2 regions of the Mesorhizobium sp. YL-MeA3-2017 genome follow, and region 2 is predicted to be linked to the other one. Evidence: predicted binding sites of a transcription regulator. Region 2 holds the regulator's gene; the other holds the start of a gene.

Region 1 (7,275 bases), 360 kb from region 2:
AAAGGCGATGATCTGTGCGCGCGGGTCGCCGGGATGGGCGGCGACGGCCTCGTCGAACCGTTTCCAGAATTCAAGATCGTACTTCCTGAGATAAGATGCAGCCAATTCATCCTTGGATGAAAAGGAGCGGTAGAGGCTCGGCTTGGTGACGCCCGCCTTCTTCACGATCTCGTCGACGCCGATCGCCCGGATACCCTCGCGATAGAACAGGTCGCGCGCCACGTCGAGGATCTTCTCGGCCGCCGGCGGCAGCGCAACGGTCTCCTGTGAAACGCTTGGATCAAAATTTTTGTCAGCAGGCATGATGCATTCCGATTGACATGTTACCGACCGGTACGTACACAGAAACCAATTGCAACGTACCGGTCAGTAACATGATAGCTCAGTCCCGCCCGTTTGGCCAGCGCTACGCCTTCGTTGTCGTTGCCGTCATCTTCCTGTCCTTGCTGATCGCGGCAGGCCTGCGTTCCGCGCCTTCGGTGATGATGCTGCCGCTCGAAAAGGACTTCGGCTGGCGCCGCGACGTGGTGTCGCTGGCCGCCGCCATCGGCATCTTCCTCTACGGGCTTACCGGTCCCTTCGCCGCCGCCTTGATGGAGCGCATCGGCCTGCGCAAGACGGTGATCGCCTCGCTGGTGGTGATGTCCGCCTCGACCGGACTTTCCCTGTTCATGACGCAGTCGTGGCAACTCATCGCCACCTGGGGCGTCTTTTCCGGTGTCGGGTCCGGTGCCGTTGCCACGGTGCTTGGTGCCACCATCGTCAACCGCTGGTTCAAGACCAATCGCGGCCTGGTCATGGGCCTGATGTCGGCCTCCAGCGCCACCGGCCTTTTGGTGTTCCTGCCTTTCCTGGCTTGGCTTGCGCAATCCGGCGGCTGGAAGCCGGTGGCGCTTGTCATTGCCATTGCCACCGCGGCACTCGTGCCGCTGGTCTGGCTGCTGGTGCCGGAACGGCCGTCGACGATCGGCCAGGTGCGCTTCGGCGCCGAGCCCGACGATGTGCCGCCGACGCCACCCGCCGCTGCCGGCAACTTCATCTCCCATACACTGGGAACGCTGCGTGAGGCAGCCAGAACGCGTGTGTTCTGGTATCTGTTCGCCACCTTCTTCATCTGCGGCTTCACCACCAACGGCCTGGTCGGCACGCATCTGATCGCATTTTGCGCCGACATGGGCATCAACGAGATCCAGGCCGCCGGCCTTTTGTCGATGATGGGCATCTTCGACCTGATCGGCACGACATTGTCGGGTTGGCTGACCGACCGTTTCGACCCGCGCAAGCTGCTCGGCGTCTATTACGCCATTCGCGGCCTGTCGCTGATCTACCTGCCCTATTCGGGCTTCTCGGCAACGGCCCTGATCATCTTCGCCATCTTCTATGGGCTGGACTGGATCGCCACCGTGCCGCCGACGCTGCGTCTCTCGAACGAGGCCTTTGGCGATGGCAAGGGGCCGCTGGTGTTCGGCTGGATCGTCGCCGGCCATCAGGTCGGTGCCGCGACGGCCGCTTTCTTCGGCGGAGCGATGCGCGAATTTCAGGGCAGCTACGAGCTCGCCTTCGTCATCGCCGGCATGACCGGCATCATCGCCGCCTGCCTGTCGCTGCTGATCAACACCAATCGCCCGATATCCCAGCCGGAAGAACAACCGGCCTGATCGAGGCGGCCCGCTGGCTGTGGGCCGTCAAGAAAGTTTCACGTCTCCGAAATGCTGCTGAAACATTGGCCGCCGACCTTGGCTTGCGTTCACAGCCAAGGAGACAGCCATGAACTCGCCCGTCCAAATCAGCCGTCGTGTCTTCCTCGCCTCGACGGGGGCAGCGGGTCTGGTCGGCTTCTCCGGTTTGGCGATGCCCTATTATTCGCGGGCGAATACGCGGCCCGTCGTCACGCATGGCGTCCAGTCCGGCGATGTCGATTCCGCCTCGGGCATGGTCTGGACCCGCGCCGACCGGCCCTCACGCGTGATGTTCGAAGTGGCGACGACGGAGAGCTTCGCCAACGCGGAAAGGCTGGCGCCGCTCACCGCACTGCCCGACAGCGATTATGCGGTGAAGCGCCTGCTCACCGATCTCGCCTCCGATCAGGACATCTTCTACCGCATGACGATTGCCGATCTGAACGACGTCAACGCCGTCTCCGAGCCGGTGGTCGGCCGCTTCCGCACCGCGCCGATGTCGCGCCGCTCGGTGCGCTTCGCCTGGTCCGGCGATACCGCCGGCCAGGGCTGGGGCATCGATGAGGTCGGCATGAAGACCTATGCCACGATTGCCAAGCACATGCCCGACTTCTTCCTGCATTCGGGCGACACCATCTATGCCGACGGCGTTATGAAGGACGAGGTCGGCCTCAAGGACGGTACCAAGTGGAAGAACGTCGTTCTCGTTGACGAAAAGCGCAAGGTGGCCGAAACACTGGAAGAATACCGCGCGCAGTGGAAGTACAACCTGCTCGACAAGAACCTGTTGGCGATGAACGCCGCGCTGCCCACCTTTTTCCAATGGGATGACCATGAGGTGGTCAACAACTGGTCGAGCTCCAAGAACCTGACCGCCGATGACCGCTACAAGGAAAAGTCCGTCTCCGTGCTTTCCGCCCGCGCCGGGCGCGCCTTCCACGAGATGACGCCGATCCGCTTCACCCCAGCCGAGCCCGGCCGCGTCTACCGCAAGATCGCCTATGGCCCGCTGCTCGACGTGTTTTTCCTCGACATGCGCTCCTATCGTGGCGCCAACGGTCCCAATATGGAGACGGAACTCACCCCGCTGGCGCGCATGCTGGGCGAGCAGCAGACAAGGTGGCTGAAGCGCGAGCTGGCCAATTCGAAGGCGACCTGGAAAGTGATCGCCGCCGACATGCCGATCGGTCTGGTGGTGTGGGACGACGCGGCCAACAAGAAGGGCTCGGAGGCGGTCGCCAATGGCGACAACGGTTCGGCCAAGGGCCGCGAGCTGGAATTTGCCGACCTTTTGCGCTTCATCAAGAATGCTGGCATCACCAACACGGTCTGGTTGACGGCCGACGTGCACTACACGGCCGCCCATCTCTACAACCCCGACAAGGCGCAATTCCAGGATTTCAATCCGTTCTGGGAATTCGTCTCGGGGCCGATCCATTCCGGCACATTCGGTCCCAACGATCTCGACATGACCTTCGGCCCCGAAGTGAAGTTCGTGAAGGCGCCAAGTGTCGAGCAGGGCCAGAACCTGCCGCCCTCGGCCGGCCTGCAATTCTTCGGACTGGTCGATATCGACGGCGGCACGGAGCAGCTCACCGTCAGGCTGATGGATCGCGACGACAACGAGCTCTACAAGACGACGCTCGATCCAGTGCGCGCGGTGTAGTCGCGGGGTTTAATGTTCGAAACAGGCGGCGGGCACGTTCGGCCAGGCTGCCTTGTCGCAACCCACATCGGCCTGGCGCTGCTTGAAAGCCGCGCTGACCGGCCCGGTGACGACCGGGTCGACGCCATCCGGCGCATCGGGGAACATCCGCTCAGCCTGGGTGACAACCGCCGCGATCGGCTTGTCGGCCGGCGTGGCGGCCGACCAAGCGACGCCCAGCGCCAGAAGCGCTACCGTCGTTGCCGATGCGAAGATCATGCCGAAGCGGTTGAGTGCACGTATCATGGACGCCCGAATGCTCGACTGCGGAAAAGGTTCCGCCTTTGGTTAATGAAATTCTACGCCCGCGCCACTTAACAAAAGGTGACCAACGAATTGCCCGCACGCCGCCCCTTTCGCAAATGCGAAAAAACCTGTATGAGCCGCGCAACCGAAAAAGGCGGCGTCTCGATTTGATTATCCGGGCATGCTGCCTGTGCAACCTCCGAGACCCAGCATGAACATCCGCAATATCGCGATCATCGCGCACGTCGACCATGGCAAGACCACGCTGGTCGACCAGCTTCTCAAGCAATCCGGCTCGTTCCGCGAGAACCAGCGCGTCGCCGAACGCGCGATGGATTCGAACGATCTCGAAAAGGAACGCGGCATCACCATCCTGGCCAAGGCGACTTCGGTCGACTGGAAGGACACCCGCATCAACATCGTCGACACTCCCGGCCACGCCGACTTCGGCGGTGAGGTCGAGCGCATCCTGTCGATGGTGGATTCGGCCATCGTTCTGGTCGACGCCGCCGAAGGCCCGATGCCGCAGACCAAGTTCGTCGTCGGCAAGGCGCTCAAGGTCGGGTTGAAGCCGATCGTCGTCATCAACAAGATCGACCGCCCGGATGGCCGCCACCAGGAAGTCATCAACGAGGTGTTCGACCTGTTCGCGGCGCTCGACGCCACCGACGAACAGCTCGATTTCCCGATCCTCTACGGTTCGGGCCGCGATGGCTGGGTCTCCGAGAACCCGGAAGGCCCGAAGGACCAGGGCCTGGCGCCGCTGTTCGACCTCGTGCTCAAGCATGTGCCGGCGCCGACGGTTCACCCCGGCCCGTTCCGCATGATCGGCACCATCCTCGAGGCCAACCCGTTCCTCGGCCGCATCATCACCGGCCGCATCCACTCCGGCACGCTGAAGCCGAATCAGGCAGTCAAGGTGCTGCACCATGACGGCTCGCTTCTGGAAAACGGCCGCGTCTCCAAGATCCTGGCCTTCCGGGGCCTCGAGCGCCAGCCGATCGAAGAAGCGCAGGCAGGCGACATCGTCGCCATCGCCGGCCTGTCGAAGGGCACCGTCGCCGACACTTTCTGCGACCCGGCCGTGACCGAGCCGCTGCACGCCCAGCCGATCGATCCGCCGACCGTCACCATGTCCTTCATCGTCAACGATTCGCCGCTGGCCGGCACCGAGGGCGACAAGGTCACCAGCCGCGTCATCCGCGACCGCCTGATGAAGGAAGCGGAAGGCAACGTCGCGCTCAAGATCGAGGAATCGGCCGACAAGGATTCGTTCTACGTGTCGGGCCGCGGCGAATTGCAGCTTGCCGTGCTGATCGAGACGATGCGCCGCGAAGGTTTCGAGCTTGCCGTGTCGCGTCCGCGCGTCGTTATGCAGAAGGACGAGAACGGCGAGTTGCTGGAGCCGGTCGAAGAGGTCGTCATCGACGTCGATGAGGAGCATGCCGGCGTCGTTGTGCAGAAGATGTCGGAGCGTAAGGCCGAAATGGTCGAACTGCGTCCTTCGGGCGGCAACCGCCAGCGCCTGGTGTTCCATGCGCCGACGCGCGGCCTGATCGGCTACCAGTCCGAACTTCTGACCGACACGCGCGGCACTGCGGTGATGAACCGTCTGTTCCACTCCTACCAGCCCTACAAGGGCGAACTGCCCGGCCGCACCAACGGCGTTCTGATCTCCAACGAGCAGGGCGAAGCCGTGGCCTATGCGATGTGGAACCTGGAAGACCGCGGCCCGATGGTCATCGACGCCGGCGTCAAGGTCTATCAGGGCATGATCATCGGCATCCACTCCAGAGACAACGACCTCGAGGTCAATGTGCTGAAGGGCAAGAAGCTGACCAACATCCGCGCCGCCGGCAAGGATGAAGCGGTCAAGCTGACGCCGCCGATCCGCATGACGCTGGAGCGCGCGCTGGCCTGGATCCAGGACGACGAGCTGGTCGAGGTGACGCCGAAGACCATTCGCCTGCGCAAGCTCTATCTCGACCCGAACGAGCGCAAGCGCTTCGAGAAGTCGAAGGTCAGCGCGGCCTGATGCTTTCAGAAAGGGCGGGGATTTCCCCGCCCTTTTCATTTTCACCGCCGGATCGACGTCATCATTCCGGTAGCGCATTGCGCAGGATCGCCTCCGCCGCGCTGTCTCCATCCAACTCGATCTCGACAAGCAACCCGTCGCGCACCGCCCGGTTGAGCTTGCCGGTCGTCCTGATCCTTGCCCGGTCGGCCAAGGCGGCCATGCGGCTGCGCGACAGGCCGAGTTCCGTCGCCAACAGGCGATCCAGCCGCAGGGAGACGGGATCGGGGGCGGCCAGCACAATCTCCAGCCGCGTCGGCGCATGCCCCGATCCGTCAAGGCGCTCCTTGCGGACGGCGACGTTCGCGAACTCCTCGACCCGCGACGTGTTGCGGCGCAGGGCGATGACATCGAATGCACAACGCCGCGCCAGCTTGGGATCGTTGCTTTCCAGTGCCGAAAGCAGATCGACGTCGATGTCGTGCGCGTTGCGGCGCTCGAACAACGTGTGGTTCCAGGTGTCGTCGCAGGCCGAGCATTTGTAGACGAGCCAGGCGTCGAGGCGCCTGCCATTGGCATTCAGCCGGAATTTGCCGCTGCAACGGAACGGCCGCTGGGCACCACAGCGTGCGCAGGCGCGCCAGGGCTCGGGGAAACGATCTGCAATAAGGGTCCATCGAACGCGGAGCGTGAACGACATGCCGGTTGGTCCTTCCCGTTGGGAAGTCCGTCCGAGCGACGATGAGCGAGGTGCCTCGAGCGGAGGCGCGGAATGGCGTTCGTGTGGAGATCAGGCGACGTGCCTGCGGCTCTGGCGCCGGGGCGCTGGCCAAACCGGTCTCGAACCGCCACAGGAACGAACGCAATCAAAAACGGCAACGCTCGCGCGCTGCCATGCGAGTTCAGGGAGAGCTGACGAGACCGGTGATTACGATGGCAAAGTCGGTAGCCTGAGGCTGATGAAGATGCGCGTTCCTAGCGGGTGGCATGGGCGAGATCAAGCGCACGTTTGACGCCGCCAGCTGTCGTGTAGCCAAATCTATTCGTTGCCACGCCTGCTTTCGCAATCTGGCTCATTGTCAAAGAACGCCCCCTTTTTTGGGGGGAAGTCGGGAAACCATGCCGGAACGCCGACACGCCGTCGCGGTGCGGGATTCTGGCGGCCGGACCCGCCAGGCCGGTTTTCAATCGACAGCGGAACGTCGTTTGCTTGCGTCCGGTGTCGATCCGCCTATTCTCCAGACGACAATGGTCGGTTTGGAGCCCGTCATGACCTTTACCTCGCTTCTCATCTTCGCCGGTGCTTTGCTGGTTGCGGCCGGTTCGCCGGGGCCGTCGATCGCGGCATTGGTGGCAAGGGTGATCTCGAAGGGCTTTCGCGATGTGTTCCCGTTCCTGGCCGCCATGTGGATCGGCGAGGCGATCTGGCTTTCCTTCGCCGTCTTCGGCCTGGCCATGGTGGCGCAGACCTTCCACCTCGCCTTCGTTGCGGTGAAATGGCTTGGTGTCGCCTATCTCGCCTATCTTGCCTGGAAGATGTGGACGGCGCCGGTCGACACCACCGGCGGTTCGCTGCCGAAGGATGATTCGCCGGCGAAACTCTTCATGGCCGGCATGGCGGTGACGCTCGG
Region 2 (7,275 bases):
CGGTTGTGTCTTCGCTCTCCGACGACATCATCACGGCGGTGCCGCGTGCCATGCGCGACGGCTCGCTGGGTCTTGGCGCGACGCGCTCGGAAACGATCAAGCGGGTCATCCTGCCGGCGGCGCTGCCGGGCATCGTCGGCGCAATCCTGCTCACCGCCTCGCGCGCCATCGGCGAAACCATGATCGTCGTGCTTGCCGCCGGTGTGGCCGCCAATCTGACGCTCAATCCGTTCGAGGCGATGACCACCATCACGGTCAAGATCGTCAACCAGTTGACCGGTGACCTCGAATTCAATTCACCGCAGACGCTGGTTGCCTTCGCGCTCGGCATCACGCTGTTCGCGCTGACGCTGGTGATGAACATCGTCGCCCTTTACATCGTCCGCAAATACCGGGAGCAGTACGAATGACCGACGTCACCTTGGATACGGTCGCCGCCTCGGTTCCCCAGGCACGTCGCGACATCGGCCTCAAGAAACGTTATGCCGCTGAGCGCCGCTTCCGCCTCTACGGTGTGTTGGCGATCCTCGTCGGCCTGGCCTTCCTGGCGGTCATGCTGGTTTCGATCGTGGGCAAGGGCTACACCTCGTTCTGGCAAACGACGATCACCCTGCCGATTACCTTCGACGAGAAGGTCATCGACCCCGACAACAAACGGGCATCGGATCCAGACGTGCTGGTCACGGCCAATTATCCGGTCTTGGCGCAACGCGCCCTGATGGAGAAGCTCGGCATTGATCCGAAGAACAAGCCGATGGCGGCGAAGCTGAAAGGCTTTCTGTCGGAAGGCGCTCGCGTTCAGCTGCGAAACGTCGCCGTTTCCGATCCGGCGGTGATCGGCACGACGCGCAACGTCGAGATCCTTGCCGCCGCCAACCTCGACTCGGCTTTCAAAGGCCAGATCGATTTGAGCGTTCCGGAAGATCGCCGCAAGGTTTCCGACCAGCAGGTCGAATGGATGAACAAGCTCAAGGCCGAAGGCGCAATGGCCGAGCATTTCAACACCGGTCTGTTTACCTTCGGCGCCTCCAGCCGTCCGGAAACGTCGGGTCTCGGTGTCGCGATCATCGGTTCGTTCTACATGATGGTGATCGTGTTGCTGCTTGCGCTGCCCATTGGCGTCGCCGCTTCGATCTACCTCGAAGAATTCGCCAAGAAGGGCCGTTTCACCGATCTGATCGAGGTGAACATCAATAATCTGGCCGCGGTGCCGTCGATCGTTTTCGGCCTTCTAGGCCTCGCTGTCTTCGTCAATTTCCTCGGCATGCCGCGTTCTGCCGCCTTCGTCGGTGGCCTGGTGCTGACGCTAATGACGTTGCCTACCATCATCATCGCCACGCGCGCTGCTCTCGCTGCCGTGCCGCCCTCAATCCGCTCGGCTGCTCTCGGTCTTGGCGCCTCGAAGATGCAGATGGTTTTCCAGCACGTCCTGCCTTTGGCTGCGCCGGGCATCCTCACCGGTACCATCATCGGCCTGGCACGCGCGCTGGGTGAGACGGCTCCGCTGCTGCTGATCGGCATGGTGGCTTTCGTGGCCGATTATCCGACGACGCCATTCGATCCGGCGACGGCGCTGCCGGTGCAGATCTATATGTGGGCCAATGAGGCCGAGCGCGCCTTCGTGGAACGCATGTCGGGCGCCATCATCATCCTTCTGGTCTTCTTGATGGCCATGAACATCACCGCGATCGTGCTCCGGCGTCGCTTCGAACGGCGCTGGTAGAAAGGGAGCCTGATATGAATATCATGACGGAAAAGACCCTCGAACAGGCAGTGAGCAGCCAGATGAGCGCCCAGACCAATGAGATGATCAAGATGCGTGGTGACAAGGTCACCGTGCACTATGGCGAGAAGCAAGCGCTGTTCGACGTCAATCTGGACATCCGCCAGAACCAGGTGACGGCGCTCATCGGCCCGTCCGGTTGCGGCAAGTCGACCTTCCTGCGCTGCCTCAACCGCATGAACGACACGATCGATTCCGCCAAGGTTGGCGGCAAGATCACGCTGGACCAGGAAGACATCTACGATCCCAAGATCGACGTAGTCGAACTTCGCGCCCGCGTCGGCATGGTGTTCCAGAAGCCCAATCCGTTCCCGAAGTCGATCTACGAGAATGTCGCCTATGGTCCGCGCATCCATGGGCTTGCCAAGAGCAAGGCCGACATGGATCGGATTGTTGAGTCCAGTCTGCAAAAGGCGGCGATCTGGAATGAGGTGAAGGACCGCCTGCACGAACCGGGTACGGGCCTTTCCGGCGGTCAGCAGCAGCGCCTGTGCATCGCGCGTGCAATTGCCGTGTCGCCGGAAGTCATTCTGATGGATGAGCCCTGCTCGGCTCTCGATCCGATCGCAACCGCCAAGGTCGAGGAATTGATCGACGAACTGCGGCAGAACTACACGATCGTCATCGTTACGCACTCGATGCAGCAGGCGGCACGCGTGTCGCAACGCACCGCCATGTTCCATCTCGGCTATCTGGTCGAGGAGGGGGCTACCGACAAGATGTTCACCAACCCTGACGACAAGCGCACGCAGGATTACATCACCGGCCGTTTCGGCTGAGCCGACGAGCGCGGCAGACGACAAGCGAGGACAGGATCATGGGTGAACATACCGTCGCGTCGTTCGATGAGGAACTCGGACAGATCAGCAAGCTTGTCCGCGATATGGGCGACCTTGCGGGATCGATGGTCGAGAGCTCGACCAAGGCGTTGCTGAAATCGGACAATGGATTGGCGCAGCGCGTCGTGTCCGACGATGCCATCATGGATGCGCGCCAACGCGAACTGGACAACCGTGCGATCACGCTGATCGCCAAGCGGCAGCCGATGGCGCAGGACCTTCGTGCCGTCATCGGCGCCATCCGCATGGCGGGCGATTTCGAACGCATCGGCGACCTTGCCAAGAACATCGCCAAGCGGGTTGGCGCGGTCGGGCAGAGCGGGACGCCGCGCGAATTTTCGCATTCCATCGATGCCATGGCGCAGCTCGTACTCGTCCAGGTCGACGGGGTGATCGAGAAATATGCGGCGGCTGATCCGCAGGGGCTTGCTCAGCTGAGGGCCGACGATGAACGGATCGACGTAAAATACACTTCCGTCTTCCGCGAATTGCTGACCTACATGATGGAAGATCCGCGCAACATCACGCCGTGTACGCATTTGCTGTTCTGCGCCAAGAATCTGGAACGCATCGGCGATCACGTCACCAATATCGCCGAAAATGCCTACTACGTGCTGACGGGCGAGCAGTTGCCGCCCAATCGGCCGAAGTTCGACGAGACGGCCGCAGCCGTCCCGGCCGCGTAGCAAAAGGACGACGGCAAGATGATCGCGCCGCGTGTCATGGTGGTGGAGGACGAGGAGCCGTTGGGCGTTCTCCTCCGCTACAATCTGGAATCCGAGGGCTACCAGGTCGAGGTGGTGGCGAGAGGCGACGAGGCGGAAATCCGGCTCCAAGAGAATGTTCCAGATCTTCTGGTGCTCGATTGGATGGTTCCGGCCGTATCCGGTATCGAATTGTGTCGTCGGCTCAGGATGCGCCCCGAAACCGAACGTCTGCCGATCATCATGCTGACGGCGCGAGGCGAGGAAAGCGACCGTGTGCGTGGGCTTTCCACGGGAGCGGACGATTATCTGGTCAAGCCGTTCTCGATGCCGGAGTTCATGGCGCGGGTGAAGGCGTTGCTGCGCCGGGCCAAGCCTGAGGTGCTATCCTCGGTGCTCAAGGTGGGCGACATCGTGCTCGACCGCGAGTCGCACCGGGTTTACCGCAAGAAGAGTGAAATCCGGCTCGGGCCGACGGAATTCCGCCTGCTGGAATTCATGATGCGCCATCCCGGTCGCGTTTTCTCGCGCAGCCAGTTGCTCGACAATGTGTGGGGCGAGACCATCTACATCGACGAACGCACGGTGGATGTGCATGTCGGGCGGCTGCGCAAGGCGGTCAACAACGGTCGCATGCCGGATGTCATCCGCACCATCCGCGGATCCGGTTACGCTATCCGCGAGGACTGAGCCTAGCCTTCGCCGCCTTGTGGCGGCGGGGGCATGGTTGCCATCGGACCGCCCAGTGCGAAGATTTCCTGGTCGATGAAGGTCAGTGCGCGCATGGCGCACCCTTCCCGGATCAGCATTTGCTCGTTCGGCTCCGTGTCGAAGGAAATCGAAGCGGAATGCTGGCCGCCGGCGGTCTGGGCAATCGCTTCCCGCAGTGCCGGCTCGATCAGGTCGAAGGCCGTCGCGCCGATACCGACGAACGTCACCGGGGCGGGGTCGATGACGGCAAACAGGGACCCCAGACCGTAGCCCAGCGCCTCACCGGCGCATCGATAGGCGTCGCGTTCGGGGCCTGCTGTCATGCGTGCCTTATCAGCTAGCGCCTGCATCTCGTTATCAGGGATGTCGGCAGCCGGTTCCGCGTTTTCGTCGATGCCATTGGCGCTTCGCCAGATCGCATAGTTACCGGCATAGGCCTCGACGCAGCCGTGCCGGCCGCAGCGGCACAGCGCGCCTTTCGGGCGATGGATCATGTGGCCGAACTCGCCGCCGGACGAATGTGTGCCGATGAACAATTCGCCGTTGAGCACGATACCCATGCCGATACCGTGCGAGAGCAGGACGGCGATGAAGTCGTCACGATAACGGTCGGTACCGCGCCAGCGCAACGCAACGGCCATCATGTTGCAGTCGTTCTCGACGATGACAGGAATGCCGAACGCCTCTTCGAGGATATCTGCGAACGGAATATTGCCGTGAGGCGTTATTGGCGTCCAAAGCATGGCACGCGCATGGGAATCGGCAGTGCCCTGGACAGCGAAGGCAATACGCAGCACGCGTCGCCCAATCGTGGTTTCGTCTTCGAGGCGCTGCCGCACGATCGTGACACATTCCTCGATCAGGGCTTCCCGCGGCAGGGTCAGGGTGTCCAGCCTGCGGGCATCCTGGGCCAAAACGCGCCCGGCATAGTCGGTGACCGTCGCGGTCAAGAGGTTGAGCGATAGGATCACCGTGATCACCGCCGCAGCGTCCGCGGCAAGTTCCAGCCCGACCTGCGGGCGGCCACGTTTCGCGGCGGTCGATTCACTGCGTCCTTCCATCAGGACGCCCTCGGCGATCAAGTCGGAAGAGATTGCGGAAATGGTCGAGTGGCTGAGACCGGTTATCGTGGTGATTTCGGTGCGTGAAGGCTGTTTGGAGCGGCGCACGGCGGAGATCACCATCGCGCGGTTCCTGCGGCGCAAGTCATCGTGCCGGATTCCGACGGTCATGTCCTTGCCGTTCCTTCCTCCGCCAGCCCTTCGTGAATTCGAGGCTGTTTGCGCACAAGTCCCGCAAGGCATCGGGAAGCGTGCATTCTGTCCATAGGTCGCAGCGCAGGCGAATGCAAAATCCGTTTCGATTTTGGTGTCCTGCCACCAACCTCCTCCACAGATAGTGGCAGAAGCCCGTTCCCGCGTCACTATTATTTCGAGGCACGAAATAAATAAAACTGGATTGTTGAAACCGGTTGACAGAAGAGCCTGCCGCTGCAATTATTTTTTCGAAGCTCGAAAAAAAGCTTCTCCAAGGGCAACGCATACCAGCGCGCCATTGGGCGCAGGGAGGAAACCATGAAAAAGTTCACAACCGCCATTCTGGCGGGTGTCGCCATGACGTTCGCGCTTACGGCCGTCGCCGAGGCGAAGGGCAAGGTTATCGGCGTGTCCTGGTCCAATTTCCAGGAAGAGCGCTGGAAGACCGACGAAGCGGCAATGAAGAAGGCGATCGAGGCAGCCGGCGACAAATATATCTCTGCCGATGCGCAATCGAACCCTGGCAAGCAGCTCACCGACGTGGAAAGCCTGATCGGCCAGGGTGCCAACGCCCTTATCATCCTGGCGCAGGACGCATCCGCTATTGGCCCGGCGGTGCAGAAGGCGGTCGACGAGGGAATTCCCGTCGTTGGATACGACCGATTGATCGAAAATAAGGACGCCTTCTACCTGACCTTCGACAACAAGGAAGTTGGGCGCTTGCAGGCCAAGGCGGTGTTCGCCGTCAAGCCGGAAGGCCATTACGTCTTCATCAAGGGCTCCAGTGCCGACCCGAACGCCGACTTCCTGTTCGCGGGTTCGATGGAAGTGCTGAAGGCTGCGATCGATGCCGGCAAGATCAAGAACGTTGGCGAAGCCTATACGGACGGTTGGCTGCCCGCCAATGCGCAGAAGAACATGGAGCAGTTTCTGACCGCCAACGACAACAAGGTCGATGCCGTCGTGGCCGCCAATGACGGCACTGCCGGCGGTGCCGTTGCCGCGCTTGCCGCTCAGGGCCTCGCCGGCTCGGTGCCGGTTTCCGGCCAGGATGGCGACCACGCCGCCTTGAACCGCATCGCGCTTGGCACGCAGACCGTTTCCGTGTGGAAGGACGCTCGCGAACTCGGCAAGAACGCCGCCGAGATCGCCTCGCAACTCGCCGACGGCAAGAAGATGGGCGACATCGCCGGAGCCAAGGACTTCACGACCCCGGCGGGCAATACCGTCAAGTCGCTGTTCCTGACGCCGGTGGCCATCACCAAGGACAATCTCAACGTCGTCATTGACGCCGGCTGGGTTTCCAAGGACGTTGTCTGCCAGGGCGCCAAGGCAGGCTCGGTGAAGGCCTGTAACTGAAGCTGAGCTTCGCTTGGGTTGAAACCGCGGCTCTCGAGCCGCGGTTTTCTCAAAAACTCCGTTTCAAAGCCGAGAAGACCGGTTTCGCGACTTGACGCTCCATCGCCGCCGCTCGGCGCATGGATGGGAGGATATCATGACCGATACGACCTCGAATGCGCCGGTCGATCGCGCCCGTGCAGCCGAATTGACGGCCGTTGGGCGTTTTCTCAAGGCAACCGAACTCGACACTCGCATGCTTGGCATGGTGGCGGCGCTGCTTGTCATCTGGGTCGGGCTACACCTTCTGTCGGGCGGTCTGTTCCTCACGCCGCGTAATCTGTGGAACCTCTCGGTACAGACGTCGTCGGTCGCCATCATGGCGACCGGCATGGTGTTGGTTATCGTCATGCGCAACATCGATCTGTCGGTGGGCTCTGTCGAAGGCGTGGTCGGCATGATCATGGGCGTTGCCCAGGCCGAATTCCTGATCAGGGTCATGGGCATGCAGCTTGGCAATCCGTGGCTGTGGGTCGTTGCGCTGGCCATAGGCGTCGTCCTTGGCCTCGTTATCGGTGCCCTGCAAGGCTTCATCATAGCCTATCTGGAAGTGCCTGCTTTCATCGTCACCTTGGGCGGGCTGT

What was found. Region 2 encodes PhoB, which activates phosphate uptake and scavenging genes when phosphate is short. Its sites were predicted from a motif close to TGTCATNNANCTGTCAT; they were not measured.
Region 1: a site for PhoB is predicted at 1,684-1,700, ahead of QFZ88_RS12580 (alkaline phosphatase D family protein). Genes of this name have one in related genera too.

What each region holds. Positions count from the first base shown of each region.
Region 1 is NZ_JAUSVH010000001.1:2,650,405-2,657,679, reverse strand. It holds gene QFZ88_RS12590 (TetR/AcrR family transcriptional regulator) at 1-303, opposite strand, end outside; gene QFZ88_RS12585 (MFS transporter) at 375-1,658, shown strand; gene QFZ88_RS12580 (alkaline phosphatase D family protein) at 1,768-3,345, shown strand; gene QFZ88_RS12575 (hypothetical protein) at 3,355-3,630, opposite strand; gene typA (translational GTPase TypA) at 3,842-5,665, shown strand; gene QFZ88_RS12565 (DUF1062 domain-containing protein) at 5,727-6,344, opposite strand; gene QFZ88_RS12560 (LysE family translocator) at 6,914-7,275, shown strand, end outside.
Region 2 is NZ_JAUSVH010000001.1:2,287,003-2,294,277, reverse strand. It holds gene pstC (phosphate ABC transporter permease subunit PstC) at 1-410, shown strand, start outside; gene pstA (phosphate ABC transporter permease PstA) at 407-1,723, shown strand; gene pstB (phosphate ABC transporter ATP-binding protein PstB) at 1,738-2,562, shown strand; gene phoU (phosphate signaling complex protein PhoU) at 2,601-3,308, shown strand; gene phoB (phosphate regulon transcriptional regulator PhoB) at 3,327-4,016, shown strand; gene QFZ88_RS10745 (ROK family protein) at 4,019-5,269, opposite strand; gene xylF (D-xylose ABC transporter substrate-binding protein) at 5,612-6,652, shown strand; gene QFZ88_RS10735 (sugar ABC transporter permease) at 6,789-7,275, shown strand, end outside.